Regions from separate parts of the Virgibacillus kekensis genome, predicted to be linked through region 1. Evidence: riboswitches for the same ligand, from Rfam matches in the RefSeq annotation. Region 1 holds a riboswitch; each other region holds the start of a gene.
What was found. A riboswitch is a leader RNA that binds a small molecule or an ion and turns the genes downstream of it on or off. The one in region 1 is predicted to bind cyclic di-GMP.

Region 1 (7,362 bases):
CCGTCACGCGTACTGGACAGTATCACCACCGGAGCGGCTGGAAGCTTCTCGCTTTCCAAGCTGGCACCAAGGATGCTTGAAGGCGACTTTGCGCCCGGGTTTTATGTAAAGCATTTTATTAAGGATATGACGATTGCACTAGAGTCTGCAGAGGAAATGGGACTCTCCACACCTGGTCTGTCGCTTTCGCTAGAGTTGTATCAGGAGCTGGCGGAAAAAGGTGAGGAAGATAGCGGGACGCAGGCGCTGATTAAGCTGTTTGACTAATGGATGAGGAACCTCTTTTTATCGAGAGGTTCTTTTTTTCGGGCATTTTCCGTGGTTGCAGTGTGTGCGAATTATAGAATATCTGTCACCTCTGACTGGCAGTTTATAGCCTATTACTAAGTTGCTTATGTTTATTTTTGCAAAAACCATTTATTACAATTTATAGTCTTTGCAACCCCTTACATTTCGTTTCCGGAAGGTTTATAATAGAATTGTAGTTAGATAGCAACAACCATAGTGTTTATTTTTGCAAATATATTTTTGCAATATATTTGTGTAAAGGAGGACCTCCAGTGATTATGGATAAAAGGCGTGCACACCTGTTATCCGTTATTTTACATTCTTCAGAGCCTGTTCATTCGAGTAATCTGGCTGAAAAGCTAGGCGTCTCGCAACGCACGATTTATTACGATGTGGGTCAAATAAATGATTGGCTGGAATCTCAGCGTCTTGAATCCATAAGAAATATTCATGGAGAAGGTTTCTGGTTTAATAGATCCATGGTGGAAAAAGTAGATTTGCGGGAATATGACTTAACCGAAGAATATGTTTACCAGTATTCTGAGAATGAGCGTAAACTTATCATTCTTTTAACACTGTTAACAGGTAATGAAAAGACCACGATGCGAACCTTTATTGACCTAACCTTCATGAGCCGGGGCACTATCAATAAAGATTTAGGAAATATAAAAAATCAGCTTGCCGATTATGAACTGGAACTCCAATATTCCAGAGCAAACGGTTACAAACTATGCGGTTCGGAAGAAAATAAGAGAAAATTACTTCTTAGTGAATTCTCAAACATCATGCTTAATCGAGAATGGCGGAATATTAGGTCCCAAATTTACAATATGCTGGCAATGGAGACGAACAACAAAAAGGATGCCGATTCCCATGAAAAAATCAATGCACTGATTTATAAGGCGGAAGAAGAACTATCCCTTCGTTTAACTGATGAGATGTTCGAAATGTTATCTATCAACTTGCTGATAACGGTTCATCGCGCGAAACTGGGACAATTTGTGGAGGTTGATTCCGAAGAAGCAAGAGTTCTTCAGAATACAGAACATTATAAAGCCAGCATGAAATTGACGGCTGGGTTGATGGATCTATTTGCCATCGAATTTCCAGATGATGAGATTAGTTTTTTAACCATGAACCTTCTTGGCTTAAAGATTCACCGGGAAAAATTCAATAGTTTTTCCAGCAGTGAAATAGCCGGATTGCGAATAGTGGTTCGGCAAATGATAGCAGATTTCCAAACGTATGCTTGCGTTATTTTTGATGATAGGGATGGTTTGGAAAATAATCTGCTTACTCATATTAAACCAACGTACTACAGGCTGAAATATGGTGTCCAGACTTCCAATCATCTGGCAGCGAATATAAAAGAAAATTATCCGGAGTTATTTCATTTCACCAAACGTGTAATGGTCCATCTGGAGCAGTATGTAAGAAAAAAAGTTCCTGATGAAGAGGCAGCCTATATCACCCTTCATTTTGGTGGATGGCTGAAACGAGAGAATAAAAAAGTTGACTCCAGTTTAAACGCAGTCATTGTTTGTGAAAATGGAGTCGGCACTTCCAATATGCTTAAAACTCAGTTGGAGAGTCTTATTGCCGGGCTACAGGTAGTTGCCATTCAATCTGTCAGGGAGTACAATTCCCAGCATATTGAGGCTGATGTGATTTTTTCTACCAACCTTCTGAAGGATAAAGGGATACCAACCATCCATGTGCCAGCAATATTGTCCAATTCGGATAAGGTGGAAATTCTTAATAAGGTTAATAAATTATTCGACCAGGATTACAATGAAGCCTATAACACGGAGCAACTGCTGCAAGTTATCGAGAGATTCGCGACCATTCATAACCGTGCAGGCTTAAAAGCTGCTATATCAGGAATCAGTACCGAGCAAAGACATCAGAAAAAGGAGTTTAGAGAACCAATGCTCAACGAATTACTAACCGAAGATACAGTCATACTGGAGGATCGTGTCACAAACTGGGAAGAGGCTATACGAACAGCCGCAACCCCATTGTTGAATGGAAAGGCGATTAAAGAAGAATATATTGATGCGATGATCGACAATGTGAAGGAACTTGGTCCTTACATTGTGATAGCACCGAACATTGCTTTGCCCCATGCTCGCCCGGAAGCGGGTGTCGAGCGAGTAGGCATGAGCTTATTGAGGTTAAGAGAGCCGGTATATTTTTCCGAGCAGGAAAAACACCGTGCACAGTTAATCGTGGTTTTAGCAGCAATCGATAATCAGACACATCTGAAAGCTTTGTCAGAGCTGACAGAAATGCTGTCTGATGATGAAAAGGTAGAGAAACTCATCAATTCCGCAAGTTCGGAAGATGTGCTTCAGTTAATTAATCAATAATTATCGAAAATAAAAAAAACAGGAGGTTTACTAAATGAAAAAAGTATTAGTGGTATGCGGGAATGGACTAGGAAGCAGTATGATCGTTGAAATGAACGTAAAATCGATTCTTAAGGATATGGGTAAGGAAGCAGATGTATCACACACAGACCTTTCTTCTGCTAAATCTGAACCGGCAGATCTGTACCTGGGTTCAGAAGATATTGTAGGGAATATTGATGACGGCAGCAAAAATGTTGTTAAACTAAAAAACCTAATGGACAAGCAAGAATTACGTGAAGCACTTGAAAAAAATATCTAATTTAGCATAACGAATGGAGGAAAAGTGCAATGGTAGACTTAATCATGAAAGATATTCTGGGCACCCCTGCAATTTTGGTTGGATTATTTGCGCTGGTCGGTTTGCTTGTCCAACGTAAAAATGCAGCTGACGTTGTATCGGGAACCCTGAAAACAATAATGGGCTTTGTTATTTTAAATGCTGGAGCGAATGTAATTGTATTGGCACTTGGTCAATTCAGCAGTATGTTTAATGAGGCCTTCGAAGTAGATGGCGTTATTCCAAACAATGAGGCAATCGTTGCACTGGCACAGCAATCATTTGGTACAGAAACAGCAATGATTATGTTGTTTGGTATGGCTGTAAATATCGTTTTGGCAAGAATGACACCGTTTAAATATATCTTTTTAACCGGACATCACACGATGTTTATGGCATGCATGATTGCGGTGATTTTAAATACAGGCGGTATTTCAGGCGTATCATTGGTAATTATAGGATCTATTATACTTGGCGCTCTTATGGTACTATCACCAGCAATGATACAACCATTCACCAGAAAAGTTACTGGTTCTGACGATTTCGCAGTAGGTCACTTTGGCTCCTTGGGGTATTTGGTATCCGCGGCGGTTGGAAAAGTTGTTGGCAAAAACTCCAAGTCAACTGAAGAACTTAAAGTACCTAAGTCGTTAGGATTCTTACGGGATACTTCAGTAGCTGTTTCCCTTACAATGGTAATACTTTTCTTTGTTGTAGCCGGATTTGCCGGACCTTCCTTTATCGAGTCTGAATTAAGTGGCGGGCAAAACTTCTTGGTCTTCGCCTTTATGCAAGGGTTGACTTTCGCAGCAGGGGTTTATATTATTCTTGCCGGTGTCCGGATGTTGCTGGGCGAAATTGTCCCTGCATTTAAAGGTATAGCTGACAAAATTGTTCCGAATGCAAAACCTGCGTTGGATTGTCCTGCCATATTCCCATTCGCAGGCAACGCGGTAATTATTGGTTTTCTATTTAGCTTTATTGCTGGGCTAATCAGTATGTTTTTCCTGCCACTGCTTGGACTTAAGGTTATTGTGCCGGGCTTAGTGCCACACTTCTTTACTGGTGCAGCAGCAGGGGTATTTGGAAATGCTACTGGCGGACGCAAAGGTGCAATATTTGGTTCGATGGCAAATGGTGTATTAATTAGCTTTTTGCCGGCACTGTTATTACCGGTACTCGGTTCATTAGGATTTGAAGGTACTACATTCGGTGACGCGGACTTCGGGGCAGTTGGAATTGTACTAGGAAATCTTATCCGCTTATTTGAATCAAATATGGTCTTCACAGTTATAACGTTTATACTTTTAGCGGTAGCATTCTTTTTTGGATGGAAACCAAGCTCAGCAGCAAATAAAAAATCCAATGCTGCATAATCTAAAGTAATCCTGCTATCTTAACAGATAGCAGGTTTTTTTTGTATGAGGTTGAGCCTGCGTAATTAAATTATGTTTATTGTTTAAATATCTCATAAAATGGAGGTGCTTTATGTGAACAAAAATAATAACGGAAAATTAACTGACGAGGAAATTCTCGAACAAAGCAGGCGGTCAGGTCTGACTTATAATGAAGCAAAAGAATTTATTGCAAGAACGTCCGTTGGTCGCGGTACAAATATTTATAGTGATACGAACGCACAAGAAGTTAAGCAGAAGAACGAGCAATCAATGAGAAATAAGAGTAATTAAGCGACTCCAATAATAAGCAGAGCAGTATCTATGGCTCTGCTTATTTATATACTTTTTCAAATTAAAATAACAAATGCAATAATAGTAGAAAGAACATCGATATTCCCAACCATAAATGGGTCATCCGTTTCTTTATTGAAGGGCGGTATCTCCGCATCCAACCAGTTGTTACAACGGCTGTCAACACGGTAGCTGTCAGCAAACCGCTCACAATTTTAGGATTTTGCCACTGGAAACCAAATAGGTCAATCACCAAAGTGGCATGGGTTAGTATGAGGATTAACGCGGTTGTGCCAATCCAGCGGTGAAAAGGCAGAATTCTTTTCGACAGATTCGCATATTTAATTTTTTTGGCCCGATCGGATGAATCTCGGATTGTGGAAAATACTGCATGGCGAGTCCAGTTGAAAAGAATGAAAATAAGTCCCATAAAGCCGAAAAATATGTGTGTGGGAATCCCTTCACCCGCCTTATTAATGACGTTCCAGGTACCAAGGGCGAGCAATGCTATATTGAAAAAGAACCATTTATTCATAAGTCCTCCGATTGTTTGCTTTGTCGTACAGTATTCATCATACCATAGTGGATTATAGTTATAGGAATTGATAAATTGTAAATAGGCATATATCCCTATATAAAGCTGGTGCCATTTGAACGATAATACAACTATCAACATAAATCGTACGAAATGGCAAAATCACTGAAAAGTGATGACGCAAAACTACAGGGGCTAAAGTCTCACGACAATGCCAGCCAGATGTCGAATACGTCCTCCTACGATTTATGGGATTTATGGAGGGATATGTTTGAAGAAGTTTTTGGAGCGGATAGAGAGCATAAACTTTCTTTCCTGCATACGTAAAACTAAGGCTTTTGCCGTATTGGCGATAGCCAAGTTTTCTAATCGTGGTAAATATTTTTGGCACCAGGTCAGACTGAAGGAGTTATCAGCGATAGCCTCCGGATGTGTTGACGAGAGATTCAAGCATAAGTTAAAAAAGAAAATAAGTTATCATGAGAAAGCATCACTGAGCTACATAACAGAAAAATAAAAAGCACCGATAGGGTGCTTTTTATTTTTGTACAGGTATACTTCTCTAAATCGGATTCCTTCTATATAATTAGATTGTCAGCCATCATATTCACAAGCCATTATTTCCCAACACGCTTCGATTTCCGAAATAAATTGATTTATAAATATGCATGTTATATAATATTTATCAATTCTTTTTTTCGACAATAAAATCTATTTTAAATTTATATAGAGGGGGAGTAGAATGCAGGAAGTAATTCAAACCTATATGAATGAGATAAAAGACGATCTTATTAAAATGCGGCGACATCTTCATCAGAACCCGGAATTAAGTACCCAGGAATGGGAGACGTCAAAATTCGTTCAGTCGAAGTTAGAGGAATTTGGCATCCCATTTGAAAACGGATTCGCTAAGACTGGGGCCCTTGGAATTATAAAAGGTGGACATCAGGGTAAGACGGTTGCGCTCCGTGCCGACATGGATGCATTGCCGATTCAGGAGCTTAACAGCCATGATTTTGTTTCAAAAAATGAAAACGTAATGCATGCGTGTGGACATGATGCCCATACATCAATGCTTCTTTCAACAGGATATATCTTGAACAAAATGCGCGAACACATCCACGGGACAGTTTTGCTGGTGTTTCAGCCGGCAGAGGAGAACTCCCCGGTTGGCGGCTCTCAGCGGATGCTGGATGATGGAGTCTTTGATACCTATCCGCCGGATGTAATATATGGACAGCATGTGTGGCCAAATTTGCCTGCTGGCCAAATGGGCATACGAGATAAAGAAATGATGGGTGCGAGCGACCGATTCAAGATTATCGTAAAAGGTAAAGGCGGCCATGCAAGCATGCCCCATCTAACAAATGATGCAGTCGTAATGACTGGCCATCTGATTACCAGTTTGCAGTCAATAGTCAGCCGAAACCTTGATCCGCTTGAAGCGTCCGTGGTAACGATTGGTAAAATAAACGGAGGATATGGGCATAACGTAATTGCGGATAAGGTGGAGCTTGAAGGAACAATCCGCACCTATAATCCTGAGATCAGGGAGCGGTTGAAAGAACGGTTCCATACCATTACAAATCAGGTTGTTCAAGCGTTTGATGGAGAAGTCGAAATTGAATATCTGGAAGGTTATCCAGCAACCATTAACACACCTGAATGGGCGGAAGTAGCCCGTGAATCGGCAACGAAAATGCTTGGTGATGATGCCGTGCCACAAGTCAATCCATCACTTGCCGGGGAGGATTTCAGCAGATTCCTGCATAAATATCCCGGAGCGTTTATCTGGCTCGGTACACAGATTGAGGATAAAGAGAACCAGGCTCCTCTCCATGACCCGAATTTCAAACTGAATGAAAAAGCCTTGCCACATGGAAGCGCCTTTCTTGCCCAGGTGGCAATCGATACACTGAACAAATTAAGGAGCGATTATGATGAGCAGTAATTTTGTAAAAGAATTAGCACCACAGCTCGTCGAATGGCGGCGTACGCTTCACAAACTACCAGAGCTTGGTTTTCTGGAATATATAACTACGTATCGATTGGGAAAAGAACTCATATCGATGGGCTTTACCCTTCATGTTGGTAAGGATGCCCTGGATTCGGATGCACGTATGGGGCTGCCTGCCACCGAAGACATTAATGCTCATGAAGAGA
Region 2 (7,362 bases), 220 kb from region 1:
CATAGGGCCCCTCACTCTCTCTGTACAATTCACCACTGTTCGTTAAAGTGCTGATTCCCTTAGTTGAATATATTAAACCATACTATTAACTCATTTTTCAATGAGTCTATTTTCCTTTTCTTTCCTGTAAAAGGCATTATACCACTGCTCAAATTTTCCCACGGTAAGGGGCCGGCTGTAAAAATACCCTTGACCATACACTTGTTGTTTCATCAGGAATTCCATTTCCACTGCAGTTTCTACACCCTCTATTACGACTTTGGCTTCTAGATTTTTTCCAATTTGGATGATAGTCTCTAACAATGAACGAACACGCTTATTCTCTAGAGCATCATTTAAAAATGATTTGTCAATTTTCAACTCGTCCACTTCTATATTTTTAATCATACTTAAGGAAGAGAATCCGACCCCAAAGTCATCCAGAGAAATTCCTACGCCAAGACAACGTAATTCGGTGATGTTTTGCTTGGCATCTTCATAGAAAAGAAGAGCTGATTCCGTAATTTCAAGAGTGATCATTTGGGGTTTAACATCTTCCTCAAACAATATTTCCTTAATCCGGTCGACAATAGTCGGGTGCATCAGCTGTTTAGTCGAAAGATTTACGGAAATAGGGAACCCATTCATTCCATTCTTGTTAAAACGTTTCAAATGCTTACAAGCCTCCCGCAGTACCCACTCACCAATTGGGATAATTAGGCCATTATCCTCGGCAATCGGAATAAATTCTTCAGGGGAGATTTTTCCTAAATCACACTCCCAGCGCAACAGTGCTTCGGCACCGGCAAGGCAACCGGTATTTAATCTTATTTGTGGCTGATAGTACACTTCCAGCTCCTCGTTCTCAATCGCTTTATGTAGTCGCGTCTCCAGCAGTGTCCTGCGTTTCATTTGCTTATTCAGTTCATCATTGTAAAATTGATAATTGTTTTTACCGCGTTTTTTAGCAAGATACATAGCGAAATCTGCCATTTCAATCAGACTTTCTGCATCATTACCACTCTCCGGAGCAAGACTTATACCGATACTTGGCGTTGCAAGAATTTCTGTCCCTTCCACCGTATACGGATCATTCATTTCACGGATGATACGCTCAGCAATTTCAATAACCTCATTAACCTCTGCATTCTCTACTAGAACAAGAAATTCATCGCCACCAAGTCTAGATACAATATCCCCCTCACGTAGACACGACTGTAGACGGTTAGCAATCTGCCGCAGTAGGAAATCCCCTGCACGGTGACCAAATGTATCATTAATTCGCTTAAAATTATCAAAGTCAATAAACATTACCGCTAAAGTTGAATGCTTTTCCAAAGCAGTTTGTAAGTAGTTCTGAAACCAGTTTCGGTTTGGAAGGTCAGTTAGCGAATCACGATATGCCATTTTATTCATTTGATCTTTAGCAATTTTGGATGTAGTCACATCAAATATAACGCCGTCAATCTTAGTGAGGACGCCTTTTTTATTAAACACCGGTGTACCACGGTCCTCGACCCACCGGATTTCTCCATCCGCACGGTGAATTCGGTAAACAATAGAAGTCTTTTCCCCTGTCATTTGTTTGTCAATTGCGTTCAATAGGATTGGTAAATCCTCTGGATGGATTTGCTCTTTCCAAAGATCTGGTTTTTTTTCGAATTCTTTGCGAGAAACCCCATAAACCTCGGCATTCCCTTCCGAAACCGTAACTTTTCCAGTAATCAAATCTCGTGTCCAGAAGGTGATGTCATTATTACTGAAAATTTCCCTGATTTTCCTCTCTTTGGATCGGAGTTTCCCTGCTAGATAGCCAATCGAAATTGATGTGATAAATCCAATAGAGTTAACGATCAGTGCCCGGATGATATAAGTAGTGCTGAGGGAAGAAAAGGTTTGAAAATCTACACCGATTCGTACGCCTAATATTAATAAGAGTACAGCGATTCCGCCTACCAATCCTAAATGATAGGAGAACAGGGTCACGGAAATTAAATTAATCACCCAAAAAGTCCCCGTCCGCGGAGTATTGGAAAATAATTCAAAATAGAGCGAGAGGGATAATAATAAAATACTGATTACCCAAACGTGGGCAGGGATTTGCCTGATATGAAATTTTATCATTGTGCGTCACCTTTCTTTTTTTATAAAAAAGGGTGAACCAAAGAAAATAAGGTTCACCCCTAGGGCGTCTTCTCCGGCAGCAGGGCTACCATTGCATAAAATGCATTAGGTCCTTTGCTTTGCGTCCTTACCTTTCGATAAGTTTGCCATTATCGTTCTAGTTATTTTTCACTATAAATGTATTATCGGCAATAAGTAATGAAATTTTAAATAGGTGAAACTTCTAAGGCGCGGAACACATAACAACCCAACGCCTTCTCAATAAAAAAGTGAACCTCAAGAGGTTCACTTTAAAGGGCGATGTTAATCTAGTTTGCCAAATACTTCTGATACTCTACTATAAGTTTGTCCAGTTCCTGACTGCACTTCAATGTGTCTTTACTCGCAATCCCATGCTTGTCGGCTGTCTTAACCAGTTTCTTTCTTTTCATATAAATGACTTCCTGCAAATTAAGCACGTTTTTATCCTGCATACTCACTCTTTCTCCTTAGCTTATTTAGCTATATAATGGTAAAATATTACTGTATTATAGTCCTATAATACTATATTAGTCAATAAAATTAACGACAATAAAACAATAAATAAACAAAAAAATTTCACTCACCATGTTTAACATTCCAACACCCTGGGTATATGCCTACTAACAACACAAAAAAGCACCCGGCTGCCACCGGATGCTATCTCGTAATCTTATTTTAGTGGAAACGCTTGTACCCTGCAAAGTGTTTGCTCCAGTATGAGTTGCTTAGACTGGTCATTTGCACGCCATCAGATGATGCGTGGATGAACTTGTTGTTTCCTACATAGATACCCATATGTGAGATTCCTGCTTTGTAAGTACCTTCGAAGAATACAAGGTCACCTACTTGCGGGTTGCTCACGCTGAATGATTTGGTGTAATATCCAGCTGCTGAAGTACGGTGCAGATCCATACCTGCCTGGTTGTATGCCCAGAAGATGAACCCACTGCAGTCAAATCCTGCTGGAGAGTCGCCACCCCATGCATAGTTAACACCAACTACACTTTTAGCTGAACTTACAAGTTTGCTAACGTTATAGTCTACATTGGACGTTTGTGAGCTTCCGCCAGTTGAACCTGAAAATACGTTAGAAGAAGATCCTCCAACATTCAATTTCTGTCCAACGATAATTAGATCTCCACTCAATCCATTCCAACGCTTAAGGTCTGAAACGCTAACCCCGTGGCGTGAACCAATTCCGGATAGAGTATCCCCTGCGCGTACAGTATAAACACTTGATGATGCTACTTGTTGCTTAGGTGCACTGTAGCTTGAAGATCCACTCTTGGAAACTGTTAATTTATCTCCTGGATAGATTAAATGTGAATTCAAGTTGTTCCAATTCTTTAATTGGGAAAGTGAAATGTTGTGATTGCGGGCTATTTCGCTTAGCGTGTCACCGCTGACAACTGTATAGGTGGCTCCGTTCGATGTGTTAGATGATGTAGTAGTAGAATTAGAGTTTGATGATGTTTCGATAACTTGGTTTGGATATATGATATTGCCCGATAGGCCATTAATAGATTTAAGCTGCGATATACTAGTGTTATATTGTTGAGCGATTCCCCATAATGAGTCTCCACTCTTTACTTTATAGGAGGCTGCTTCTGCTTGTTCGGTACCTACAAAAGCTGATGCGATGACTGCACTTGCTGTTACGGACATAAAAATTTTCTTATTCATATTTTCTCGTGTTCTCCCCTTAAACTTAATATGAACTGAGTATAGCATGGACAAGTATCCCTGAATAGGTGAATAATGGAAATGTAATGATTGTAATATTGGTGTAATATATAGGGGTATTCTGTCTATTAAATTTTCAAAAAAAGCTAATACATTTCCTTTATATGTGTTATAATTTCGGTTATGATGTCGAAATAAATAATATAGCATACATACAGCATGGATCATTACCCAGAAAATTGGAGGTAAGCCTATATGGAAGAAACGATTTCCCTCAAGGAAATATTTGAGGTGATTAAGAAGCGCCTGCTAATGATTATTAGTTTAATAGTTATTGCGGCAGTTATCGCGGCAGTTGTTAGTTACTTCATATTAACGCCTAAATATGAAGTAAGCTCAATGTTTGTGGTTAATCAGCAGCCACAGGATACCGCAACCCAGTACAGTGTAAATGATATCAGGACGAACGTGGAACTTATTAATACTTATAATGTAATTATTAAAAGTCCTAGGATATTGGAGCAGGTAGTGGACGAGTTGGATCTCAGTTATACAGCTGGTCAGCTCAGTAATAAAATCGCCGTTTCCAGTGCTGAAAACTCGCAGGTTGTAACAGTAACAGTCACCGATCCTGACTCGGCACTTGCTGTGGATATTGCCAATTCCACGGTCAACACTTTCCAACAGGAGATTCCGGAACTGTTGAACGTGGACAACGTACATATTCTGTCAGAAGCAGAATTGGACGCGAATCCATCACCAGTCAGCCCGAACCCACCACTGAACATTGCTATTGCTATAGTAGTAGGTGCCATGGCAGGCGTGGGGATTGCATTCCTAATCGAATATCTTGATAACACGATTAAGACGGAAGAAGATATTGAAAAAGAACTTGGTGTACCGGTGCTCGGTGTAATCACCCACGTGTCTGATGAGGATATTCGGAGCGGTCCCTTTCCGGGAACATCACAATCGAGAAGAAGGGGTGGATTAGATGGCGCGCAAAAAAAATCAGTCTAGGAATAATAAGATGCGGCATCTGATTGCCAACCTTAATCCGCGCTCTCCAATCTCGGAGCAGTATAGGACATTGCGGACAAACTTGGAGTTCTCCTCACCCGACGAGGTGCTGCAAACAATGCTTGTAACTTCTTCTGGTCCAAGTGAAGGAAAGTCTATGACAACCGCCAACTTGGCAGTGGTTTATGCACAGCAAGGAAAAAAAGTTCTATTAATCGATGGGGATCTTCGGAAGCCGACCCTTCATTACACTTTCCGACTGGACAACCTAAAAGGGCTTAGTAATGTCTTGGTTGGCGAAACAGCACTTGAGGATATAGTTGTCCCAAGTGAAGTCGATAACCTCGACCTGATTTCATGTGGTCCAATACCACCAAACCCATCCGAATTACTCGCTTCCATGCGGATGAATCAACTGCTGAATGCTACCCGTAGATCATATGACATTATAATATTTGATACTCCCCCGGTGCTTGCAGTTGCGGACGCACAGATTCTAGCAAATATAGTTGATGGTGCACTTCTTGTAGTACGTTCTAAACAAACGGAGAAGGAAGCTGCCAGAAAAGCAATTGAACAACTTCAGACAGCAAAAGCGAAAATATTGGGTACCGTTTTAAACGACCGAAATAAGAAAGAAGCAAACTATTATTACTATTATGGAAAATAATAGACACATTAAATTCCCCCTTTTCCTTTATGTGAAAAGGGGTCTTCTTTTGTCGCAATTTGTCTAAAAAATTCGAAACTATGACTTTTGTAAGTATAAAGTGACTTTTAAATGACGTTAAGTGGTTTCATTCTCGACCCTTGTGTTGGTATACTACATCAATAGGAAATATGACCTACAGGGGGAGCTAGAATGATAGATATCCATAGCCATATATTGCCCGGTCTCGACGACGGAGCGAAAACAGTTACTGAAAGTATTGTAATGGCCCAGGAGGCAGCCGAAGAGGGAATCACCAAAATCGTCGCCACCCCGCATCATAACAATGGTACATATAACAATTTTGGAAATGATATTGCCCAAGCTGTCACAGCATTGAATGGCCAGCTTGAAAAAGAAAACATACCAGTTGAAGTGCTGGAAGGACAGGAGACTCGGATTTACGGAGACCTTCTTAATGATTTGGAAAATGACAAGGTGCTGTCGCTTAACCGGACGAGCGGCTATGTACTTGTGGAATTGCCATCACTGCAGGTTCCCAAGTATACAACACAGCTGTTGTTTGATATGCAGATTGCCGGATATAAGCCGGTTATCGTGCATCCTGAACGTAATCAGGAGCTGCTTGAAAATCCGGACAAGCTTTACCGGATTGTTAAAAATGGCGGACTAACTCAGATAACAGCCGCGAACCTGCTAGGATTACGAGGAAAGAAAATCCAGCGTTTTACCAATCAGCTGATTGACGCGAACCTTACGCATTTTATCGCTTCGGATGCCCACGGGGTAAAAAATAGAAGTTTTCATATGCGGGAAGCGTTCACGTATATCAAGAAAACGTATGGTAACGCTACAGCCTTCAACTTCATGGAGAATAGTGACCTTGCTATCACGGGACAAACCATAAACATTGAGCCACCTGAACGAATCGTATACAGGAAAAAATGGGGAATTTTTCGTTAGATATCCCTAATTAGTAGCCAGTCCCTTCCTTTTTTTGTTATACTTAAATTGAATTTTTAAATAATTTAAACAACATACATCTAGGAAGTGAACAAAATGATTGATATCCACTGTCATATTCTGCCCGGTATTGATGATGGGGCACAAACTTATGGAGATAGCCTCAACATGGCTGCAGCGGCTGCCAGCCAGGGAATTAAGAAAATAATCGCCACGCCCCACCACCGGAATGGCAGCTACCACAATATTAAAAGTGACATTATTGCGCATACAACTGAACTGAACCAGCGACTCAGGGATGAAAACATTCCCGTTGAAGTCCTTCCGGGACAAGAGACAAGGATAAACGGCGATATGGTTCAGGATTTGGAACAAGGTGAATTGCTTCCCCTCAACGAGACAACTAAATATGTTTTCGTCGAATTTCCGCCGGGTCATATACCCCGCTATGCCAGTCAACTCCTGTTTGATTTGCAGGTAGCAGGTTATGTACCGGTTATTGTTCATCCGGAGCGGAACAGAGAAATCGCCGAGAATCCTTCCGTTATATATGAGTTTATTCAGAAAGGTGTGCTCTCGCAGATTACTGCAGCCAGTATATGTGGCAAGTTCGGGAAAAACATTCAGAAACTATCCCATCAGCTGATAGAAGCTAACCTTTCTCATTTCTTAGCCTCGGATGCACATAATACGTCCAGTCGCGGTTTCTGTCTTGCGGAAGCCTACGAGGAACTACAGAAACAACATGGAAGAGAAACCGGTTTTCTTTTCATGGAAAACTGTGAACTCCTTATTAATGGCCGGACTGTTAATCGTGAGGAAGCTCAGCGAATCAAGAAAAAGAAGTTTCTGGGAATTTTTTAGGGGAAATGTCCTAGGGTGTACATTTATTTGCATACCAA
Region 3 (7,362 bases), on a different contig from region 1:
ACTTACAGGGCCGACCGGTTCTGGGAAAACCTCCACACTTTATGCATCACTGAACTTTTTGAATAAGGAAGCAGACAATATTATTACGGTTGAAGACCCGGTTGAATTTCAGCTAGACGGTATCAACCAGGTACAGGTGAATAGCTCAGTTGGACTTACGTTTGCGAATGGTCTTCGATCGATTTTGCGACAGGACCCCAATATCATAATGGTTGGGGAAATCCGTGATCAGGAAACTGCTGAAATTGCTATTCGTGCATCACTTACCGGCCATCTTGTTTTCAGTACCCTGCATACCAACAGTGCAATTGATACAGTGCCACGTTTGTTTGATATGGGAATAGAGCCTTATCTGGCTGTCTCGGCATTGAACGGAATAGTGGCACAGCGGCTCGTCCGGAAAATCTGCATGGACTGTAGGGAGAAACGGGAACCAACTGAAATGGAGAAAGAAATTTTTGCGCGGAATGGCGTGGAGCCTGAATTTATATATTTTGGTGAAGGATGCAGCAGCTGCCATCAGCGTGGATACCGTAGCCGACTGGCAGTTCATGAAGTACTTGTGATTGATGAAACAATCCGAAGTATGTTGCTGAATAATAGGCCATTAAAAGAAATCAGGGATTATGCCGAAGAACAAGGTATGGCATTTCTTATGGAGGATGGGCTTGAGAAGGTGAGGGCAGGTCTGACAACTATAGAGGAGATCATGCAGGTCTCAATCAGTCTGTAAGGAGAGATTTCTATGAAAGAACAATTTGATAAATGGTTGAGGGAGGCATTTCACCAAAAAGCGTCGGATGTGCATTTAACAATCGGGAAAGCTCCCATCTTCAGGGTTAATGGTCAATTGATTGAACAGCCAGGCGAAAAGCTTGCACCTGACTTCACTAGACAAATTGTAAAGGAAATCATTCCTGAACAGCTTTGGAGTAAGCTTGAAAAAAATCGGGAGCTTGATTTCTCGTATGGGATTAGTGGGTTGTCCAGATTCAGGATAAACACATTTTATCAGCGCGGAGAATTATCGCTCGCAATCCGGATTGTTCCTACCACAATTCCTTCAATGGAGGATTTAGACTTACCTGCCATTACGAGGCAGATTGTTAATTATCAACAGGGACTCGTTTTGGTTACGGGACCGACCGGGAGCGGCAAGAGCACAACGCTTGCCTCGATGATTGACTATATGAATAAGACAATGCGCCGGCATATTATTACACTTGAAGATCCCATTGAATATATCCATAGTCATCAGCACTCTATCATCGACCAGCGGGAGGTTGGATTTGATACAACCAGTTTTGCCGATGGCTTACGGGGGAGTTTGCGTCAGGACCCTGATGTTATTTTGTTGGGAGAAATGCGGGATCTAGAAACGATAGCAACTGCCATTACCGCTGCTGAAACTGGACACCTTGTGCTTGGTACGTTACATACTTCGGATGCAGTCTCGACGATTGAACGCATAATTGATGTGTTTCCACCGGCGCAGCAAACTCAAATTCGTATCCAGTTGGCGACAATACTGAAAGCCGTAGTTTCCCAGCGATTACTGATTACTAAACATAATAAAGGCCGCAATATAGCAACTGAGATTTTAATGAACACGAATGCGGTTAAAAATCTGATTCGCAATGACAAGCTTTATCAAATCCAGAATGTGCTGCAAACATCTAAAGAACAAGGAATGCACACGTTGGAAATGGATTTGAAACGTCTCTTACAACAGGATATAATCACGTATGAAACAGCGTCACCTTTCATGCAGGAAAGAGGCATGTAGGACATGAATTACCAATACAGTGGAAGAAATAATGCTGGACAAAAAATCAGAGGGAAAATTGATGCAGATACCCGGCAGATAGCTCTAAATGAGCTGGAGCAAAAAGGTTTGATTATTGTAGAGCTGACAGAAACGAAACCATGGAACAAAGACATTAATTTATCCCAAAAAGTAAAGGTGAAAGACTTTGTTATTTTCCTTAGGCAGTATGCTACATTAATCCATGCCGGTATCTCAATTTCTGATTCCACTAAAACAATGATCAAGCAAACAGAGAATAAAGTGCTTAAAAAGGCTTTGGTTGATATTGATAAACAGCTCGACCAAGGACAGGCTTTGTCAACTGCAGCAAAGCGGCACCCCAAAGTGTTTCCTGAGCTCCTTGTCAATATGATACGCGCAGGGGAGGCAAGCGGTAAGCTGGATGAAATTCTAAGCGAGATGGCGGACTACTACGAACGAGAGTACCGGAATAAGCAACGAATCGTTTCGGCTTTGATGTATCCGTCAGTGGTAGGCATTGTAACAATGTTACTGAGTATTTTTCTGTTGGTATATATTGTGCCAAGATTTGTTGGTATGTTTAATTCTTTTGGGGAAGAAATACCGCCGTACACAAAATTTGTGCTTAATCTAAGTGAATGGGTCGGTTCGTTCTGGTGGGTGTTGGTTATCGTTGGAATCCTTTGTGTAGCTATCTATAGGTATCTTATCCAAAAAGAGGCTTTCGCTTTTCGGATAGACAGAATTCGAATGAAGTTTCCGTTCCTCGGTATTCTTGTCCATAAGGGTGCACTTGTCCGAATGACACAGACGCTAAGCACGCTTGCCAACAGTTCCGTGCCAATTTTGCAATCAGTAGAAATTACTGAAAAAGTTGTGGGAAACCGTGTTATCCGGGAAGTTTTGATTAAGTCCAGACGTTCTCTGGAGCAGGGCGAATCTCTGACAACGCCAATGATGGGTCACTGGGCTTTTCCAGCACTGGTTGTCCAGATGATACAAATTGGAGAAAAGACAGGAACGCTAGATCAGATGTTAAAGAAAGCTGCTGATTTTTATGAAGAAGAAGTTGAGCAGTTGTCAGCACGGATTAAGACATTGATTGAACCGCTTATGATAATCATCCTGACTGTTCTAGTAGGTGGGATAATAACCGCGGTGGTCATACCGATGTTTTCATTATTTGAAAATATTCAATAATCTTGTAGATATCTATCTATGAATATATTATAATGAAAGTAGGAAAAAAGTAGGATACGGTGAACGTCTGCCTCTATTTGGGCACTTTGGCAGACGGGAGTGAGTAGTGCAACCGGCCGAATACATATAAGGGAGCGGTATTTATGTTAAGAAGTATAAAGAAGCTGGTGAAAAAAGAAAAAGGTTTTACCCTGGTGGAACTACTTGCTGTGATTGCTATTCTTGCTATTATTTTGGCGATTGCGGTACCGGCGGTAGGGAATGTAATCAGTGATTCAGAGACAAAAGCAGAACAGGCGAATGCTGAGTTGTTTGAGAATGCTGCTAGGTTGGCTCATGTTAGTGGCGTAGAATCTGCTAGCGATGAGTATTCTTTAAAAACACTACACGACGAAGGATATTTAGAAGAAATACCAGACGTTCCAGGTACAGATAAACCTTATGATGAATCAAAAAAAGTAAAAGTAACTATTCTGGATAATGGTAGTGCGGAATTTGAATTCATTCAATAATGATAACAACGCCTTGCTTCAATGCTGCAGGGCGTTTTCTTAAAATTTACTATATTTTTATCAAGGAGCAACAACCATGGAAACCCTTCTAACATTCTTTTTCTTCCTCATGGGCCTGATTTTCGGCTCATTCTTCAACGTAGTAGGATTACGCCTTCCAAAAAATATTCCATTTGCAAACGATAGATCAATTTGTCTGAACTGCAAACATCAGCTTACATGGTATGAAAATATCCCGCTTCTCTCCTATGCAATCCAGGGGGCTAAATGCCGACACTGTAAAGCGAGCATCTCATACATATACCCAGCAATCGAACTATTAACCGGCGTTTTATTTGCAATAAGTTATGTTAAAATCGGATTCAATCCTGAGCTGGTTACCGCAATTCTCCTGATGTCCATGCTAATAATTATTTTGGTTACAGATATAAAGTATATGCTTATCCCTAATAAGGTTTTGCTGTTCTTCTTTCCGTTACTCCTCATTATGCGAGTGATCGTTCCCTTTGATCCATGGTGGTCAGCGGCAGCAGGATGTTTAACCGGTGCTCTTGTTATTGCAGTTATTATTCTTATAAGCCGAGGCGGGATGGGCGGCGGAGATATGAAACTATTTGGAGTTATAGGTCTGGTTCTCGGAGTAAAAGAAGTTCTGTTGGCCTTCTTTCTCTCTTGTATGATTGGAGCCATTATTGGAATAGCATTGCTTTCATTAAAAATAATTAGCCGAAAACAGCCGGTCCCCTTTGGTCCCTACATAGTTGTTGGTACGATCATTACATATTTTTACGGTGATTTTTTGATAGATTGGTATTTTAATTTCAGTTAGGCAGGTGACACAATGAACTTTTTAAATCAGGGCAGAGTTAATATCGTGATAACAAACAAGGTCTTAAGATACGCGTATAGTAAGAACCCTTCAACCGAGGGGATTACATCGCATGGGGAGATTACACTACCTGCTGGTACTATTAAGGACGGTACAATTGTGGACAAATCTGCTTTCTATAAAATAATTGAGGATCTTGTCCAAACCCACAAATGGAAACGGAAAAAGCTCCACTTTGCCATTCCGGATGATACCGTCGTAATAAGAAAGGTCCAAATCCCTTCTGCGCTGACCCAGGAGGAGTCTTCGGGGTATATTAGAACACAGCTTGGCAACAGTTTTTATCTGCCATTTGCTAATCCAGCGATCGCTACCGAGTTTCTGGAGGCAAACGGGGAAAGTCGGGATGCATTGCTGTTTGCTTACCCAAAGGATAAACTGCATGCCTTTGAAGTGTCTTTTGAGGATGCGGGATTGAAACCAACAGGCGCCGATCTTACGTCATTATCTGTTTACCGGTATTATTTTAAAAATGCAGTTCAGCCGGGGGAAAATCATGTATTGCTAATTCACTGGAATGAGGATTCCCTTGTGCTAACTGCCTTTCAGCAGCATAAAGCTATTTTTACCCGATATATGAAGGTAGAAACTAGTAAAGAGGAACTGACAGAAGAGTATGCCATGCAGATTATCAGCGAGCATCTTATTGAAATTAACAGGATCATCGATTTTTATCAGTACTCCATAACAAAAGGTGAATCCAGAATTAATCAGTTGTTGCTATCCGGTGATTTCTCTTTCCTAAATGAGGCTAAAGAACAACTTATCGATACTGTTCCGTTACCCGTTTATACATTCAATCATGAAAAGTTCGCAGAAAAATATACCGATGTTCTTGGTCTGTCAATAAAACCTGATTAAAAAAGGGTGGTAGTTATGAATACAGAAATTAATTTCCTTGAAAAACAACCTAAAAAGACTGCTACTAACCTTATTACTGTTGCCCTGTTAATAATCTTCCTTGTGCTCTTAACTGCTATTTTTTTCTATCAGAAAGTTACATATCAAACCGATACTGACAATAAACAGTTGGCATTGGCAGAGATAGAGTCTAAGCTTATCAACCAGCAGGATTCAGATAGAGAAGCAATAAATATTTATCAGCTTAAGAAAAATATTGCGGACATGGAGTCGGCTCTTCCAGACAACCTGACCCTTTATAAAAAGGTAACTGGTTTACTGGAGAATCCCGGGCAACTAATTAACTATGATTCCTCAAAAAAGAAACTTGTAGTGATGGCCAAATTTCCAGAACTTGAACAAATAGCTAAGTATATCGGTACAATGGGGGACCAGGTTTACATCAATGATATTCAGTTAACGAGTGTTGTAAGAACCGGTGAATTCTACCATGCGACTCTGACAGTCACGCCTGATACGCAGGCGTTGGGGAAGGAGTTGGCCGAACGTGATTAAGGGATTCACCAGAAAGAATTTGTACATGGTTACAGGTGTCATAATTGCGTTGGTTATTCTATATTTAGGATTATACCTTCTGTTTATAACACCAATGAAAACTGAAGTTAATTCACTTGATAAACAATTAGGATTATATAAAAAGCAGTATGAGCGGCTTTCAACTAAAGTGAATGAAAAAAATGAAGATAAAAATGTGAAAAAGGTCCGCGCAAAAGTACCTGCTGATAAGAAAACCGACGATGTCTTGCTGGAACTACAAAAAATTGCCGGGACAGCTAATGTGACAATCGACTACTTAGAATCTGGGATCAAACTTACTGGACAGCAGCAAAATAAGGAATCAACTTTCCAGGAAGTGACTTATTTGCTGGATGCTTCATCACGTTCGCTTATGAATATCAATCGTTTTATGGAAGGGCTTCGTGCTGCTGATCGGCTAATCCAGATTGAGACGATAAATATCCAGCAGAAAGAGAAAAATGTTGGTCTTACACTCACTTTCAGATTTTTTTATACAGAGTAACTGCTCTTTCTAGTATCAGAAGCGTAGAAAGTTCTTATTTCACCTGATTCCTCATAAGATATTTTGAGGAGGGATAGACATGCGTCATTACGCAATTTTACGTTTACTTTTAGCTGGATTTTTTCTCTATACAGCCTGGCCAATGATTCCAGGGGCTGCAACACAGGCTGAATTGATTTTCTGGGGTGTATGGTTGGTGTTCCTTTTGCTTGTAGTCGGAGCAAATTTTGCAACACTTTTGCGTATGACCCCACCTCCAGTTATGGAACAGGATAGGACAGGGGTCCGAAAAAGGGCATAGATATTGAGGTTTTGCTGTATCAACTGTATAATAGTCTGTACATAATAAGACTAGTACAGTTGAAAGTCGGTGAACGGTATGGCAACGAAACACGAGCAGATTCTGCAGCACATAATATCATTGGAGATTGGTCATAAAATCTCTGTCAGGCAAATTGCCAAAACGCTCAATGTAAGTGAGGGAACGGCGTACCGTGCAATAAAGGATGCTGAAAACCAAGGGTTGGTCAGCACGATTGAACGAGTTGGGACTATCCGTATTGAGCGGAAGAAAAAAGAAAACTTTGAACGGCTGACATACGCTGAAGTAATTAATATTGTCGATGGACAAGTCCTTGGAGGACGGGAAGGACTTCATAAGACACTGAACAAGTTTGTTATCGGCGCTATGCAGCTTGATGCGATGATGCGTTATACAGAAGCAGCGTCGCTTCTTATCGTGGGCAACCGTGTAAAAGCCCATGAGCTAGCACTAAACGAGGGTGCGGCTGTCCTGATAACAGGTGGCTTTGATACTTCCGAGGAGATTAAACAGCTGGCAGATGAAAAACAGTTGCCAATCATGTCGACCAGCTATGATACCTTTACGGTTGCAGCAATGATTAACAGAGCAATTTACGATCAACTGATCAAAAAGGAAATAGTCTCTGTCGGCGATATCTTTACACCATATGATAAATCCTTTTATCTTTATGCTAAAGATCCCCTGCACCGCTGGTATGAGCTAAGT
Region 4 (7,362 bases), on a different contig from region 1:
ATTTCCCAGCTGAAGCATTCAATCGCTTTATCAAGCTGACCATATTTATAATATAGTTTCCCAAGCGGCCCCATCTGATCCAGATCATCGCTCATTCTTTCCATCCTGTCTATGTCACTGAACAATCCTAATTCTCCATTCCCTTCCTGAAAGGGTTTTAACCATTTTTGAATATAGCTCGGTTCATGGGTTTCCAGCATAAAAACAACCAACCGGTGTAAAACTTTTTCGGCATTTTCGGGGTGTAACTTGATAATCTGTTGGATTGGTCTGCTTAGCTGTTCAACCTTTATGTGCGAGGCCTTTAAATCCGATTGTTCCAGCATATCGACAAAATAGCCGGATTGGTTTTCGGTGGGCGTAAAATCATTTTTCTGCATAACCATTGCCGCTTTTTTTAGCTGTTGGTTTTTTATATACAAATCGAATAGGTCTTGCTGTAAAGGTTGGTAATCGGGTGTCTGTTCGGATAACGACTCAAGCGAGAGGATATAATCACTTTCATTAAAATGCTGCCTGAGTAATTTTTTTAGAGGAAGGTAGAGGTTTTCGGTAGGGTTGTTGACGAATCTGAATATCATCAGGGCAACCAAATCATTCCAGCGGGATTCTTTCTCCAGAATAGCTTCCAGCCCCTTAAATGACTTGTTTTCATGTTTACGTGCATACAGTACTTTTTCGGCAAAAATGGGATCTTTGGTAAGTAGTTCCTCTGTTTCACGTTTATACTGGGTTGCGTAGTCGCGGAATATCGAATCGCCTGATATTTCCCGTACCCAGCTGTGGTCAGGAGCAAAGTCCCTAAGGACCCGGATAACTCGGTAGCCGTGAAAACCTTGTCCATTACGGCGATAGACATAGAAAATCGACTTTATTTCATCAATCAGTTCTTGCTTAGAAATAAATGATTCAAAGAAAGTGAGAATGTACGCTTGTTCTTGGGGATGATAACGTTTCTTGAGCTTTTTCAACAAGGGAGCGAATTCAGCGGTCAGTTGATAAGAATCCTGTGAGGACAGAAGCCGATTTATAAGTGGATGCGGAGTCTGTAGTACTATTCCTTTTTTAAAGGACTCAGCGACAAAAGAATTATTTTCCAGACAGGAAGCTTTATATCCGGCAATATACTTTTCCTTATAAAAAAACAGATAATAGATCCTATTATCCTCACTGCATGCCTCGATTATTTCACTTTGGAGATAAAAAGCGGACCGTTTCGCCATAAGCCGTACTGGTGTTTCCTGATCAACAATTAAAAATTGTTCATTGGTCATCATATGCGCCCCCTTGTATTTTCTACCACTATAACATAATTACAGTGTTTTTACCGACTATGAAATTAAAAGGATTAACAATCAGGCAGGCTTTCCAAATTGCTAATCCTTTTCCATATATTTTATTAAGCCTTCGCCAAAAGAATACTATCAGCTAGCAATTTTTCAAACATCTCCGCTTTAATCGGTTTAGAATATAAATATCCCTGTCCAAGAGCACAATGGTAATCTTTTAAAATAGCAACCTGTTCTTCACTTTCAATCCCCTCCGCAATCACACGAAGGTTAAGATTCAACCCTATATCTATGATTGATCTGACCATCGAACGGTTCGCCTGCTTTTCCATATTACTTATAAAAGTCTTATCAATTTTAATCGTATCGATAGGAAGTTCTTTCAATATATGGAGTGATGAGTAACCTGTCCCAAAATCATCGATTGAAGTTTTGACTCCAAGCTTCTTCAGTCCTTGAAGCACTTTCATGGTCTCCGAAACATCCCGCATAATGCTTTCAGTGATTTCCAGTTCGAGATACTGTGCTGGCAATCCTGTCTGTTCCAGGATATTTCTTACGGTGGAAACAAACCCACGACGCTGAAATTGGCGAACCGACACGTTTACAGCTATACAAAGAGAATCATACCCTGCACGATGCCAGGTGGCAGTCTGCTGACACGCCTGATAAAGTACCCATTCACCAATAGAATCAATCTGACCTGTTTCCTCGGCTATCGGAATAAATTCAGTGGGAGACACAACCCCAAGTTTAGGGTGTTCCCAGCGAATTAGTGCCTCCATGCCTGCAATCGCTCCGGACTTCAGTTCAATTTTCGGCTGATAGAAGATGCTGAACTGGCTATCCCGGTCAGCCTTGCGAAGCTCACTCTCAATTTCCATCTTACGAGCCATACTTTTGCTCAGTTCTGCATTATAAAAGCAGTAATTATTTTTTCCACTGTCTTTAGCAAGGTACATGGCAGCATCTGCGTTTTTCAGCAAGTCTTCCCCATTATTGGAGCCATCATAAGGATAAATGCTGACTCCAATACTTGGGGTAACTGCAATTTTATATTCTCCAACCACAAAGGGGGCGGAAAACTCAATCAGAATAGCCTCAGCAGCTGCTGCACAGCCACTCTTTGTTGTACCGGAAAGGATGATGACAAACTCATCACCACCTAGGCGGTAAATCTGGTCCAGGTTTCCAAGTGCTTTCTGGAATCGTGCGGACGATTCCTGGAGCAGACTATCCCCGATATGGTGGCCTAGTGTATCATTTACCGTTTTAAATCTATCGAGATCAATCAGCAATAATCCAATCAGGCTTAAATCCTTTTTAGATGTCTCAATCGCTACATCAAGGTCCTCCTGGAAACTTGTCCTGTTACTAAGCCCTGTCAAGGTATCATGATACGCAAGATTTCGGAATTCGGTAAGTAAATCGTCGTTTTGTCGCATCACCAGGATTTGCCGTGCTATCACCATAAAAAAGACTAAGCTCAATCCAATACTTAATGCATTAAAGGCCCAATTGTAATCTATGCTAACCAGGATAATAAGAAGAATCACACCGGCGTAAGGAAAGATATTTTCCCGGGTTTTCAGATTTTGTCGGATACCCACATTTCGATTTGTTTTTGTGAGCTGTGCACTGCGACCTGCAAGCCCAATGATCAGAATGGCAATCAGCCAGAAGAGATCCACATAACTACCCAGCTTATATGTGCCATTAATTGTTTGTATTATAAAAATCGTGTCTCCTGCGATTTGCAATAGAAAACCAGCAATCAGGATTTTAAGATGTTTCCCTTTTCTGCTGTGATGGGATAAGTAATAGAGAATCGTTATTACAAACAGGATACTCAAGTTTGTGATTGGATATGCCAGCGTTAAAATAGAAACCGACACAGCCCCATCTGTATTGTTTAAAATTGGCTTAATCAGGTAATGAACACTGATGGTAGCCGCCGTAACCATAAAAACAATAATGTTAAATATGTAATGACTTCCTGGAATATTGAGGCTCAGTTCATGTGTCTTATAAATCAGCCCTATTAAGAAAACTAAATTAGCCAGAAGCCAGGCAATACTGGCAGCTTCCGGATATGCCCCCACTCCCTCAGACAATACCCCTACCAGCCAGATAAAATTGGAAATTATATATAGCAGCACACCGACACTCATCAGCAACCATGAAACTCGTAGTCTGGTAGTTAATCGCTGATAGGTCTGAAACAGCCAGACACAACTAGCAGCCCCTCCGATAATGGAGAATAACGAAGAGCCCATTGACCGCATAAAATCATTTTCATTATATAAAAAAGCCCATCCATAGCATATAATAACTGCCAGAATTAAAAAGGGCACTGCAGTATGTCTGGTGGTCAGCATATTCATCCCTCACGTTCCAAAATAGAAATACAAAAAGGTTATTTCCACTGGAAATAACCTGCGTTAATTCCCTTGGTATCTCAGCCGCCATAGTTTTTCCTTAGGCCTGAAGCTTTGCGTCCCTATCTTTCGATAAGTTTGCCCTTTCATGAAACATCATTCTATTTACTTTATATCTAGTACTATTTTATCACATGATTCCCGATAATATAATCCTTTTTGCCTATGTATCTAAACTTTTGATTTAATTTTATAGGTCACTACCAAACCTACTTATATGATGTATACTTTGAGTAAGATACGGGTCTAGTGAAAGTGTCGATTCCTACCACAAAAGTCATGATATTTATAACTACTGGCAGAATTTACCCTGTGATATCCTTTGGTTAATTCTTAGGAAAGCAGATCTCTCCTTCTACATAATGTCCAGACAGAACATCCTCGCTTCCAATCCACACATCAAATTCATTAATCAGTGCAAATCAACAGTTAGAATAGGGTATACACAGTACGCGGCTCAATGTCTGTTCTGGTTAAAAATTGACACTAATATCTATACAGGATAATATGTTTCGCAAGGGAAACTTTTTGTCGCTAACACATATATTACTTTAGAGATGATGAAATAACCTATATATATATGGTTTGTATAGAAGGGAATGACACGAATGATTGATTTTTTCACCAGCTTAAGTCCGGTCACACAGGCGCTAATAGCCACCCTTTTCACATGGGGAATGACTGCTTTAGGGGCAGCGCTTGTATTCACAACTAAAGCAGTTAATGAGAAGCTTATGGACGGAATGCTCGGATTTGCCGGGGGCGTCATGATTGCAGCAAGTTTCTGGTCACTCTTATCACCAGCGCTTGCTATGGCGGAGAACGGTTCATTTCCTGCGTGGGTCCCGGCAGCCTCTGGATTCCTGCTCGGGGCCATCTTCCTCTGGGGCATCGATAAAATTATCCCCCACCTGCACCCGGGCCTGCCAATGAAAGAAGCAGAAGGACTCCAACCCGCTACAAAACGAAGGAGTACACTCCTGGTTTTAGCAGTGACATTGCATAATATTCCTGAAGGGCTTGCTGTAGGTATCGCCTTTGGGGCAATTGCATCCGGGTCCCCCTCCGCATCACTTGCTGGTGCGGTAACACTTGCGATTGGGATGGGAATTCAGAACCTTCCTGAAGGTACTGCAGTTTCCATGCCATTGCGCAGAGAAGGCATGTCTCGGAGAAAGAGTTTCCTTTTTGGTCAGTTTTCCGGAATGGTCGAACCTATTGCAGCACTGGTCGGAGTCCTGGCAGTAACTCTAATGGAGCCGATCCTCCCGTTCGCGTTAAGTTTTGCGGCAGGAGCAATGATTTTTGTTGTTGCCGAGGAAGTTATCCCCGGTTCACAGGAAAATGGAAATAAAGACCTTGCCTCCATGGCATTGATGATTGGGTTTACCATCATGATGATCCTGGATGTTGCCTTAGGATAAACTTAAAAAGGAGCTAAGCACCGGAACAGAACCAGCCGTTCCCTCTGCTTAGCTCCTTGCTTTTCTACTTGTCTTCTTTGGGTGGTGTTCCATGCATGTTTACTAGAGGGGGACTAATCAAACGTTTAATTAAACTTTTACCCAGTAAGCTGCTTCATTCTCTGACGGTGATGGCGGGAAAGAGTCCCCTTCGTTCATATCAATCTCTGTATTATCGCCACTGGTGTTGCCATTTACTAGTTTGTCCACTTTGTACTTGCCGCTCTCTGACGCTTTTTCGCCAGTCTTATACTGTTTATTTGTCATGATAGAACACCTCCGATAAAATTTATTTATACATAGATATTCATTCTCTCTTTAGAAGACGACTAATTTTTTCAGGTAATAGTTTCCTGTTTTAATATTTCTGTAATATGGATGAATATTATGTAACAGGCAACGAAAGGAGTTCATCACTTGAATACTTCCATTATAGTTGCGTTGTTCGTGATTTTTATAGCCGTTTTTGCCGGCAACAAAAACAAAAATAAATAGACACTTTTCAGATTTATACACCACAGAAAGCGATGGTGCAACCCCACTTGGCATAACATTGAAAAAAGAAGGCCTGTGAGGACCTCCTTTTTATAATTCCAATTCATATTTGCAATGTTTGCCGTAGATATTGGCGATTCCTTTCAAGGGATAATGGCGCTGATAATAAGTGTTAAGACCTTCATTGTCCCCCAGGCAATCAAACCTGATATATTTTCCACCTCCATCTCTTACGAATTTCTTTGCCCAATCTATGAGCTGTTTACCTATCCCCCGTCCAGCATAATCCCGATGAACGACAATTCTATGTAAATACACAACGCCATCATCATGTATGTCTTCACCCCATATATCGGTATCCCAGTCGTTTGGGGAGTCTTCAAGTGTTATGGTGGCAATTGCTTTTCCCTCATGCTCCACCAGATATGTGCCGCTATTCTTAATAGATTCCTGGACCTCTTTCGTATTATCTTCCAGATTTGTTAAGTAATAATCCCATTGAGTCGTTTTCTTGGTCTGCAGCCATTCAGCTGCCTGGACGAGAAGCTCGAGAATCCGGTCCAGGTCTTCCCTGTTTGCCTGCCGCAATTGAAATACATCTGTACCATCGCGTAGTTCCATGAGAGATTCATCTCCTTTTCGATTTCTCATATAATATCATTCAATAAATCTTTCAGAACTCCTGCAAATAATTAGATAATCTCTCTTCCATGTTAATTCTTCTCATGGTTCACCGTCCCGTCCTTCATCCTAGTATTTACGTTGCCTGCCTAAAATTAAAATACGTATCCCCCTCTGCAACCTCGGAAAAATAGTCCTATAAAGAAAAAAGACACCAATTCTCCAGCTCTCTTCTGGTAGAATTGATTGCCTTTTCTCTTCCCTCCATACTATTCTATTTTTTTCCTACTTTCCGTAACCGCTTCGGCAACCATATCGTACATTACCTCTACACCTTCTGTAGAAGCCTCAAAATTAAAGGCCTTTTCCCGTGCGATGCCTATACTGTCTGCTTCCTCGGCGGCATCAATGTTAGCTCCCATGAAAATAAACTCCCAGTCATATTTTTTCTGTTGGTGTTTTATCAGTTCTTTTACCTTTTCATAAGTGAATTCTCTGCTAGAATTCTCCATTCCATCGGTAGTGATCACAAACATCACGTGATCTGGTCTATAGTTTGCCGATGTTCTAGATAGTCTGTACCCAACATCCAGAATGGTTTTACCGACAGCGTCCAATAAAGCGGTAGTACCACGGACATGATATTCCTTATCCGTCAGTTTCACGTGATTTGCATCAACGCCATTCCACAATAACTCGTAGTCATGATCAAACAGAGCAGTTGTAAGAACTGTTTCACCATCCAGCTTGCACTGCTTTTCGATAAAACTGTTAAACCCACCGATTGTATCATTTTCGAGGCCTGACATTGATCCGCTTCGGTCAAGCAAAAAAATAATTTCAGTTACGTTGTTTTTCATAATATTCATCTCCCTAAAAGTTAATCTGTTATAATAATAACCAGATTAATTTCTTCTGTGGTCGCCTGATAAGCGACAATTTTGGGAGGTGGGAAAGATTCTGGATAAAACATTATTGATTGAGCTTGAGAGGTATATTAACGACCATCTGGAAGAACGAACGTTTAGCATGATGGAGCCTCAGGAACAAATAAAT

Region 2: linked by a shared signal. The riboswitch ahead of ACFO3D_RS06995 (putative bifunctional diguanylate cyclase/phosphodiesterase) and the one ahead of ACFO3D_RS05930 (hypothetical protein) in region 1 are both predicted to bind cyclic di-GMP.
Region 3: linked by a shared signal. The riboswitch ahead of ACFO3D_RS00490 (prepilin-type N-terminal cleavage/methylation domain-containing protein) and the one ahead of ACFO3D_RS05930 (hypothetical protein) in region 1 are both predicted to bind cyclic di-GMP.
Region 4: linked by a shared signal. The riboswitch ahead of ACFO3D_RS00920 (putative bifunctional diguanylate cyclase/phosphodiesterase) and the one ahead of ACFO3D_RS05930 (hypothetical protein) in region 1 are both predicted to bind cyclic di-GMP.

The regions. Positions count from the first base shown of each region.
Region 1 is NZ_JBHSFU010000004.1:328,652-336,013, reverse strand. Features, by position in the region: gene ACFO3D_RS05960 (NAD(P)-dependent oxidoreductase) at 1-267, shown strand, start outside; gene ACFO3D_RS05955 (BglG family transcription antiterminator) at 567-2,657, shown strand; gene ACFO3D_RS05950 (PTS sugar transporter subunit IIB) at 2,692-2,958, shown strand; gene ACFO3D_RS05945 (PTS ascorbate transporter subunit IIC) at 2,988-4,352, shown strand; gene ACFO3D_RS05940 (hypothetical protein) at 4,467-4,664, shown strand; gene ACFO3D_RS05935 (hypothetical protein) at 4,726-5,199, opposite strand; cyclic di-GMP riboswitch class I at 5,345-5,429, shown strand; gene ACFO3D_RS05930 (hypothetical protein) at 5,471-5,716, shown strand; gene ACFO3D_RS05925 (M20 metallopeptidase family protein) at 5,942-7,150, shown strand; gene ACFO3D_RS05920 (amidohydrolase) at 7,140-7,362, shown strand, end outside.
Region 2 is NZ_JBHSFU010000004.1:552,287-559,648, reverse strand. Features, by position in the region: gene ACFO3D_RS07000 (hypothetical protein) at 1-3, opposite strand, end outside; gene ACFO3D_RS06995 (putative bifunctional diguanylate cyclase/phosphodiesterase) at 91-2,103, opposite strand; cyclic di-GMP riboswitch class I at 2,176-2,261, opposite strand; gene ACFO3D_RS06990 (aspartyl-phosphate phosphatase Spo0E family protein) at 2,412-2,576, opposite strand; gene ACFO3D_RS06985 (C40 family peptidase) at 2,800-3,807, opposite strand; gene ACFO3D_RS06980 (YveK family protein) at 4,063-4,827, shown strand; gene ACFO3D_RS06975 (CpsD/CapB family tyrosine-protein kinase) at 4,802-5,497, shown strand; gene ACFO3D_RS06970 (tyrosine-protein phosphatase) at 5,690-6,460, shown strand; gene ACFO3D_RS06965 (tyrosine-protein phosphatase) at 6,557-7,324, shown strand.
Region 3 is NZ_JBHSFU010000001.1:96,028-103,389, reverse strand. Features, by position in the region: gene ACFO3D_RS00505 (GspE/PulE family protein) at 1-733, shown strand, start outside; gene ACFO3D_RS00500 (type IV pilus twitching motility protein PilT) at 746-1,786, shown strand; gene ACFO3D_RS00495 (type II secretion system F family protein) at 1,790-2,989, shown strand; cyclic di-GMP riboswitch class II at 3,033-3,116, shown strand; gene ACFO3D_RS00490 (prepilin-type N-terminal cleavage/methylation domain-containing protein) at 3,133-3,501, shown strand; gene ACFO3D_RS00485 (prepilin peptidase) at 3,578-4,330, shown strand; gene pilM (type IV pilus biogenesis protein PilM) at 4,343-5,251, shown strand; gene ACFO3D_RS00475 (hypothetical protein) at 5,267-5,806, shown strand; gene ACFO3D_RS00470 (hypothetical protein) at 5,799-6,332, shown strand; gene ACFO3D_RS00465 (hypothetical protein) at 6,412-6,633, shown strand; gene ACFO3D_RS00460 (DRTGG domain-containing protein) at 6,712-7,362, shown strand, end outside.
Region 4 is NZ_JBHSFU010000002.1:12,623-19,984, reverse strand. Features, by position in the region: gene ACFO3D_RS00925 (hypothetical protein) at 1-1,274, opposite strand, end outside; gene ACFO3D_RS00920 (putative bifunctional diguanylate cyclase/phosphodiesterase) at 1,400-3,667, opposite strand; cyclic di-GMP riboswitch class I at 3,739-3,820, opposite strand; gene ACFO3D_RS00915 (ZIP family metal transporter) at 4,336-5,151, shown strand; gene ACFO3D_RS00910 (YjzC family protein) at 5,281-5,457, opposite strand; gene ACFO3D_RS00905 (GNAT family N-acetyltransferase) at 5,776-6,306, opposite strand; gene ACFO3D_RS00900 (vWA domain-containing protein) at 6,576-7,166, opposite strand; gene ACFO3D_RS00895 (hypothetical protein) at 7,282-7,362, shown strand, end outside.